2 regions of the Paraprevotella xylaniphila YIT 11841 genome follow, and region 2 is predicted to be linked to the other one. Evidence: riboswitches for the same ligand, from Rfam matches in the RefSeq annotation. Region 2 holds a riboswitch; the other holds the start of a gene.
The links. Region 2 has a riboswitch for thiamine pyrophosphate ahead of E0E47_RS02815 (thiamine phosphate synthase). Riboswitches for the same ligand answer to the same signal wherever they lie in the genome.
Positions count from the first base shown of each region.

Region 1: another riboswitch for thiamine pyrophosphate. It lies ahead of thiS (sulfur carrier protein ThiS); the one in region 2 lies ahead of E0E47_RS02815 (thiamine phosphate synthase).

Region 1 covers NZ_LR215980.1:2,052,036-2,056,463, forward strand. Annotated here, with positions in the region: gene thiH (2-iminoacetate synthase ThiH) at 1-579, opposite strand, end outside; gene E0E47_RS08795 (thiazole synthase) at 593-1,369, opposite strand; gene thiS (sulfur carrier protein ThiS) at 1,436-1,633, opposite strand; TPP riboswitch at 1,700-1,792, opposite strand; gene E0E47_RS08805 (ferritin) at 1,930-2,412, opposite strand; gene folE (GTP cyclohydrolase I FolE) at 2,529-3,116, opposite strand; gene E0E47_RS08815 (SPOR domain-containing protein) at 3,121-3,654, opposite strand; gene E0E47_RS08820 (BT_3928 family protein) at 3,740-4,428, opposite strand, start outside.
Region 2 covers NZ_LR215980.1:697,561-701,988, forward strand. Annotated here, with positions in the region: gene thiC (phosphomethylpyrimidine synthase ThiC) at 1-1,181, opposite strand, end outside; gene E0E47_RS02815 (thiamine phosphate synthase) at 1,194-1,826, opposite strand; TPP riboswitch at 1,892-1,990, opposite strand; gene E0E47_RS02820 (Rpn family recombination-promoting nuclease/putative transposase) at 2,231-3,208, opposite strand; gene E0E47_RS02825 (DEAD/DEAH box helicase) at 3,289-4,428, opposite strand, start outside.

The DNA.
Region 1 (4,428 bases), 1.4 Mb from region 2:
ATGGTAGATGTTATAGTTTGCCTTGTGATACGTTTCCTGGAAGCAAATGACTCCGTTCATCCCGTGTGCCTTCAGTTCTTCATACTCTTCGGCCTTGAGCGGCATCACTTCTATCTTCAGGTTACTGAAGTAGGGTTTGGCCAAATCCAAGGCACGCGCCAGATAAGGCACGCCCGCCTTGGCCGGATTCTCTCCCGTCACGATCAAGAGGTTCTCGAAAGGTGCCAACTTCTTGATGGCTTTGTATTCGTTCTCTATCTCCTCCTCCGTCAGAATGGTGCGGCGCATCGGGTTGCTGATATGGAAACCGCAATACACGCAGGAGTTGGTGCAGGAGTTGGTGATATACAAAGGTATGAACATGGACATGGTCTTGCCGAAACGCTCTTCGGTATATTTACGGCTCAACCGCGCCATTGTCTCCAAATAGGGAGCGGCTGCCGGAGACACCAAAGCCATGAAATCGTCCACGTCACAATGTGCTTTCGAGAGGGCACGGCGCACGTCGGCTTCCGTCTTGGCATTGATCCGCGCCGTGGTTTCCTCCCATGAAATCTTTTCCAATTCGTCCGAAAACATATCTTCTTCCCGTTTAGTCGTTCAAAAATGCCGTCAGGGGCGAACTCGCCTCTGCCACGAAACTGTCTGCCTGCAATCCCAATCCGGCTTCGTATGCCATACGTCCGGATTCCACAGCCTGCTTGAAAGCCATGGCCATCGCCACCGGGTCGCCGGCCACGGCTATGGCCGTATTCACCAAACAGGCAGAAGCTCCCATCTCCATGGCCTCGGCGGCATGACTGGGTGCCCCGATACCGGCATCCACGACAACCGGCACATTGGCCTGCTCTATGATGATACGCAGGAAATCACGGGTCTGCAATCCCTTGTTTGTCCCGATGGGTGCTCCCAAAGGCATGACTGTGGCCGCTCCGGCTTCTTCCAGATGTTTGCAAAGCGTAGGATCGGCCTGACAATAAGGCAATACGACAAAGCCCAACTTCACCAACTGCTCCGTGGCCTTCAGGGTCTCCGTGGAATCGGGCAACAGGTAACGTGGGTCGGGATGAATTTCCAACTTCAACCAGTTCGTACCGAATGCCTCGCGTGCCATCTGGGCTGCGAACACGGCTTCTTCGGCATTCCGGACACCCGACGTGTTCGGCAATAATTGTATCTCGGGACGCACGATATGCTTCAGCATGTCATCCTCCTTGTCTTCCAGTTCGATACGCTTCATGGCTACCGTCACCATTTCCGTTCCGGAAGCCATGATGGAACGGGCCATCAGGTCGTTGGAATCAAACTTACCTGTACCTAAAAACAAACGGGAAGCAAACTCCCGTCCTGCTATGACTAATTTTTCCATTGTCCTATGCTATGATATTAAATTAAAATTCTTGAACACCAGTGTCCTACAAATACCAACCGGACGCTACCCTCCGCATGCCGCTTTGATAACGACAATGCTCACCCCCTCGGTCAACACATAATCGGCCCACTGGGTACGGGGCACCAAACGGTTCTCCACGGCCACAGCCACCCCCTGAAACGGAAGCGATAGTTCTTCCATCAATGCAGAAATCGAAACGGCAGCCGTTTCCACTTCTTTGTTATTCACCAAAATTTTCATTTCATCTACTTTTAATGATTTCTGAAAAAGCAAGTACAAAGAAGCACCACAAACGGCAATATGGAAAGATAATGGAAATCCAATCCCTACGGCAGTACGAACTGCATCAGGTTCGAGGGTATAATCTCAGCCCCTGTCCGGGCACCCCTTTGTCTTTACTCGGACAAAGATACGCAAAAAAGGGAAATAACGTAACACTCCGCTATCATTTTATAACAAAAAGAAAACAAAAATCGTTCCCCGACACAATCGAGAAACGATTTCCTTATATGTGGCATATAAATACTACCCACGAATCATAACCGCTGTCCTAACTTATCGTCAATGAACAGCAAAGCGGCCTTGTCGGCTTTACGGATCTTTTCCAAAATACCTTGCGCCGTAGATTCCTCTTCCACTTGCTCACGCACGTATCCCCACAAGAAATCCTGAGAAGCCATATCCTTTTCTTCGGAAGCCACTTTCACCACGTTTTCAATTAACTTGGATACCTGACATTCATGCTCGTACACATTTTCAAAAACGCCTAATACACCGTCCCATTCCTGTGGAACCACATCAATCTTATCTACCTTGGCCACTCCACCACGTTTGATGACGTAATTCGCCATGTCGTAAGCATGCTCCAATTCTTCCTGAGACTGTTTCTTCATCCATGCGGCACAACCGTCGTAACCTTCCCTCTGCAAATAGAAGGACATGGATAAATACAAGTTAGCCGACCACATCTCGGCCACGATTTGTTCGTTAATAGCTTTCTGCAATTTGTCTGAAATCATATTCGTATATATTAAAAATTAAACAACTTCACTTTATTATAGTAAACTACAACTACAGTGCCAGAACACCCGATTTCATCATCATGTCAGCTATTTATTCTTAATTTTACGGATTGTTATAGAGAATCACGATGAATAAGGTTGAGAAACTCCTCCCGGGTTTTAGCCTGATTAAACGCTCCTGTAAAATCACTGGTCGTAGTCACCGAATTTTGCTTTTCCACTCCACGCATCTGCATACACATGTGCCGAGCTTCCACTACGACCATCACGCCCAACGGGTTCAACGCTTCTTGTATGCAATCCCGAATCTGGAGCGTCATCCTTTCCTGTACCTGAAGACGATGGGAAAAGCTGTCCACCACACGGGCAATCTTGCTCAACCCCGTAATGTATCCATTGGGTATATAAGCCACATGCGCTTTCCCGTAAAAAGGCAGCATGTGATGTTCGCACAAAGAGAAGAAATCTATGTCTTTCACTATCACCATGTGACGGTAGTCTTCCTTGAACTTGGCCGAATTCAGAATCTCTTTCGGATCTTCGGCATATCCCCGCGTCAACGTCTGCATCGCCTTGGCCACCCTATAAGGCGTCTTTTGCAATCCTTCACGTTCGGTATCTTCACCCAACAAAGCCAGAACAGCCTTATAGTGGGTTTCTAATTCCCGTTGTACCGTTTCGTTATAAACCTGACATTCCATCTGTTCAATAAGGTATTTGAATTACAGATTTTACAATCAATGCCTCATCGAATTGCTTGGTTGCACGCAATTCGTGCAAAGCCTGATTGGCCTCCTCGTACGTTCTGAAATCACCCACCCTGCAAATCCAACGCGGACTCTGGAAATGGGTATAAGTAGCCATGTCGCTGAAGTAACTCTTCACTTTTCCGGCCATCCGTTGCGCCTCCTGGCGGGCTGTCCTGGAGTTCCCCCCCGCATAAACCTGAATCCGGTAGCCGTTGGCTTTCATTTTCCGTACGGGCTTATGGCCTACAGATGAATTACCATTCTCCGTTATCGACTGGGATATACGTCCGGAAGCCGCAAGTGAAGTGGAATTTTCATTCCCCGCCCCTGTGCCATTTACCATCCGGGTAATCTCGGCATCCTGAATCACACGTACCGTCCCCTGCCCGTCCACAGGCTTCACCAACTTGTCCACAAACTTCTGTTGCGCTGAAACCTGAAGCCAACTTACGGCACACCAAAACAACGATAGGAAGAATCTTTTCATCATATAGCCTTTTGAATATAAAACCATAAAAGAGAGCCATTCCGAGACACAAAGGCGACCTCGGAATGACTCCGTTTTTCTACTCTGATTAAGCTTTCCAAGCATCAATGATACCCTTGAAGTCTGCACACTTCAAAGCAGCACCACCAATCAAACCACCGTCCACGTCGGGCTTTGCAAAAATCTCTTTTGCGTTCGAAGGCTTGCAGCTTCCACCATAAAGGATAGAAACATTCTCGGCAGCCTCAACGCCGAACTTCTCGGCAATAGTCGTACGAATGAAAGCATGCATCTCTTCCGCCTGTTCAGCCGTAGCCGTCTTTCCCGTGCCGATAGCCCATACCGGTTCGTAGGCCAAAATGATGTTGGAGAACTGTTCTGCCGTCAAATCGAACAAAGAACCGGCCAACTGAGCCTTCACCACTTCGTTCTGCTTGTCTGCCTCGCGCTCTTCCAGTACCTCGCCGATACAGAAAATGACTTTCAAACCATTGGCCAAAGCCAAGTTTACTTTCTCTTTCAGGATTTCAGCTGTCTCGCCATAGTAAGCACGACGCTCCGAATGGCCTAAGATGACATACTGCGCACCGGTAGATTTTACCATCTCGGCAGACACTTCGCCAGTGTATGCACCTTTTTCCTTGTCTGCACAATTCTCTGCACCCAAGCCGATAGTCTGGGCATCCAATACTGCGGCTACGGAAGCTAAGTGAATAAACGGTGTACAGATGACCACGTCACAATTTGGTTTGTCGGCAGCCAAAGCCACATTCAACT
Region 2 (4,428 bases):
ACGTTTTTCGCCCATGCCCGTTGTACCAGTTCGCCCATGGTATCCAGTTCGGCAAACTGTGCCTGGTCGTTGGCATCGAATATCGCTCCGGGGCGCAATCCGTCTCCCAATGATACGGCCACGTCATATTGTGCCAGGATGTCGCAGATGTCATCGAAGTGTTCATATAGGAAACTCTCTTTTTGGTGATAAGAGCACCATTGAGAAATGATGCTTCCGCCCCGGCTCACCATACCGCATAGCCGTTCATGGGCATAGTGCACGTTTTTCAGCCGGATGCCGCAATGTATGGTGAAGTAGTCCACGCCTTGTTCGCATTGTTCGATAAGCGTGTCGCGGAACAGCTCCCAGGTCAGGTTCTCGGCCTTTCCCTTCACTTTTTCCATAGCCTGGTACATCGGCACGGTGCCGACCGGCACAGGGCAGTTACGCACAATCCATTCGCGCGTCTCATGGATATTGTCGCCCGTAGAGAGGTCCATCAACGTGTCGCCTCCCCATTTGCAGCTCCATAGGCATTTGTCCACTTCCTCTTCAATGCCGGAGGTCGTGGCCGAATTGCCGATATTCGTATTGATTTTCACCAAGAAGTTACGTCCGATGATCATCGGTTCTGCTTCCGGGTGGTTGATATTGGCCGGCAATACGGCACGTCCGGCTGCAATTTCGTCGCGTACGAATTCGGGTGTGATATAAGTGTCTATCCCCAGTTCTTCGCAGTTCATGTTTTCCCGGATGGCTACATATTCCATTTCCGGTGTGATGATGCCCTGTTTGGCATAATACATCTGGGACACCTGCCGTCCGGCCTTGGCGCGATAAGGCCGTTGGATGTGCGAGAAACGCAAGTGGTCCAGACTTTTGTCTTCTTGACGTATCCGTCCGTATTCGGATGTCAGTCCGTCCAACTGTTCCACGTCGTCCCGCTGCAAAATCCATGATTCCCGCATGCGGGGTAATCCTTGTTTGAGGTCTATCTTCACGTTCGGGTCGCTATATGGGCCACTGGTATCATATACATATATCGGAGCGTTTTCCTTGACTATCCGTTTCCCGTTTTCCATGGTGACGGTCGGGGTCAGCAATACCTTGCGCATCCCCACCTTGATTTCCGGATGCAGTTTGCCCGTCATATAAACTTTCTCCGATCCCGGATAAGTGATTTTGATTTTATCGTCCATATACTTTTTGTTTTATGATTGTTGTATGTTCAATATTCTCAGGATGTTCTGGGTTTCTTCTGTGGGATTTCCAGCTTTCAGGATCGTGCCGCTCAGGGCAATGCCGTCCACGCCCGTTTCCATCAATGCCGGGATGTCCTCTTTTGTGATACCACCGATGGCAATCAGTGGCAGCGAAATGCCTTTCTTTTTCATGCCGTCCAAGATTCGGCGATACCCTTCCAAACCGAGGGTCGGGGCGAGCTTTTCTTTCGTTGTGGTAAAACGGAACGGGCCGCAACCGATGTAATCTGCTCCCCGTGCGGCATGCAACATCACGTCTTCCAATGTGTTGGCCGTTCCGCCGATGATGCGGTCTTGTCCCAAAAGCCTACGGGCTTCGTCGATGGGCATGTCGCTTTTCCCGAGATGGACGCCGTCGGCATGCAAGACATCCACCCATTCCACATGGTCGTCTAAGATGAAGGTGGCACCATACCGGCGGCACAGAGCTTCCACTTCCGCGCCCGTCCGCATCCATTCCTCGGGCGATGCGTCCTTCATCCGGAGTTGAATCCAACGGCAACCGCCTTCCAGTGCCAGGCGTGCGGCATCGGCGTAACCGTACTGTTCCGTGTAATGTGTGATAAATTGTAAGTTCTGCATATATACCCTTTCTCTTAAATAAAGGTTACGACAAAAAGGGAGAGAAGAATATGCTGTGATATATGTCTCTTGTCAGGCACAATCCCTTCGGCAGCATTACCTGCATCAGGTTCACAGGGTATAATCTCAGCCGCCCAACCAGGCAAGCACCCCTTTGTAATAGCAAAGATACGCATAATAATTAATATGAGAAGATGAAAAAAGATTTTTATTGGGAATATGAGATAAATCGAGATTTTCCGTGTCTGGCATTTTTCAGCACAAGTTGGTTGACTGAAATGTCCCATGCGAACTATTTTCCTGTTTTCATTGAATAAAGTAGGGTGCAGACGAAAAAGCGGTTGTCCTCACAATCATAGGACAACCGCTTGAGGTTGACAAACGTTTGCAGTCGAACAAAAAGTTTAGCGCAAAATATTCAGTATATCCTCTATTGTAAGTCCGGTGGCTCGTGAGATGTCTTCTGTTGGGAAGCCCATGGATTTTAGATTACGTGCAGTTGCCAGAATAGCTTCGGCTCTACCTTCGGCCAATCCTTTGGCACGTCCTTCTGCTATCCCTTCAGCTCTTCCTTCAGCTCTACCTTCAGCTCTTCCTTCAGCTCTTCCTTCAGCTCTTCCTTCGGCTCTTCCTTCGGTCAGTCCTTCCAGTTTGGCTGTGCTCAACACGTCATTCTGTATCATAATGGCATTGAGATGTTCGTCATAGGCATACCGTTCACCAGGCGTCATGCTGTAGTACTTCAGTTTCTCCCGTGCTTCGCTCAACCCCGGAGTTTTCGTATCCGGCTCGATTTCTCCGGTTTTCAGGTAGTTCACCCATTCTTCCAGTGGCGTCTTTGCGACCTTGTCGAACTCGTTCACGCGGATGATGTAATATTCCGGGAAGATCTCCCTTGGGTATTTGGGCAGGATGGCATCCTCCTGCTTGGTCGAGATTTGCAGTTCATCGGAAGTGTGTACGCCGATGAAACGGTTCTGCCCGTGGTAGAGGTAGTCGTTGCCCTTTCCCAAATCGAAATAGACGATGCTGATGGAGTACACCTTCTTGATGTTTCCATAGCTCTCGCCTAATGAAATGTGTTCGGTGATGGTCTTGGCCACGCCGTAGAGAATGCGTTCCAGATAATAAACCTCCCGCGTGTTCTGCACCTCCACGAGTATGATTTCTCCCTTGCTGTTTTTGGCCTTGATGTCCACGCGGTTGAACTTGTCGGTTTCGGCCAATTGGTTTCCCTCACTTTCCAGTATTTCCACGATTTGCGTCTTGTCCTCGAAGAGCACGGTGAGCAGCCCTTCCAGCACGGCGAAGTTGGCCTTGTCGCGTAGCATCCGCTTGATGGCCCAGTCGAATCGTATGTATCTGTCCTTTAACTTGCCCATAAGAATCTTGTTTTAGGGTTTATGCCAATACAAAGGAACGGATTTATCGTAAGAAATCAAAGTAATACCAAAGGAAAATACTATAATTTTATGGTTTTTGTCTTTCCCGGTATGATTGTCAGGTTGGCCGTTCCGTTGTCTTTTATTTCCACGTTTATATATCGGGCCTCTACCACGACTTTCCCGTCCAACATGATGATACCCCACTGGTTCGGGTTTTCTTCCATTGCGCAATAGTTGCCTATCGGCTTTTGGATACGGCGGTAGATGGGTGGTACGATGATACGCTCGCCCGATTTCAGTCCCCATTTCAGTCCGGACTTGAACGGCACAGCGTTTTGTAAGGTGGCCAACCGTTCTTTCTGTTTCTTTTCTTGCGTACGTTGTTTGTCCGCTTGCTTTTGGGCGGCACATTCCCTTGCTTCGGACATCAGTTTTGATACAGCAGCCTTGAAGTTCTCCGTTTGCGTCTCGGGAGTCATGCAGGCGATATACCGTTTTTCTTTACCGGCTTCTGCATGGTAGTATCTTCCTTCTCCGTCGGCAATCACGATGCTTCCGTCTGGCAGTTTTCCACAAAACCGATAATAGCTATCCTCGTCATTTTCCAATATGCAAACATAGTCCTTGTTCAAGGAGTCTTCCGTGCTTTCTACATATTTAAATTCGGGAGTGATGAAAGGATCGTAAATGAGCAGATAGAAGCCCCTTGAAAAAAAATCGTGCCGGTCGATGCCCGAACGGTTCACATAGGCATGCTTCGTACGGCTGTAGAACATGCGGCCTACTTGGAGTATTTCTATTTGGCCGAATTTCATTACAATCGGCTTGTCCGGGTAGTATTGGTTGCACCTTAAATCTATGTAGGACGTTTTGTCATTCCGGTCTGTTACGGCCACGATGTTGTCCGGCAAGAATTTCATACGCTTGTACCTGTCGGTTTTCATCCGTATTCTTCCGTTCTTGTCTACGATAGCTGTGCGGCAGTCCTCGAACTGTACGGCAGCAAGATTATCTTTTACGTCGAACAAAGTGGAATATTGTGCTTTTGCGGTGATGGTCTGCCCGCATTTTAATCCCCAGAGACCGTTTTGGCGGTCTTTGAACGGTTTTAGTTTTTCCTGTAGTGGAGTATTATTGTCCGTGGGAGACTTGCTTTTGTTCAGGTAATCCCATAATATTTCATGCGACATGACCATTTCGAGCGGCTCATTGGAGCA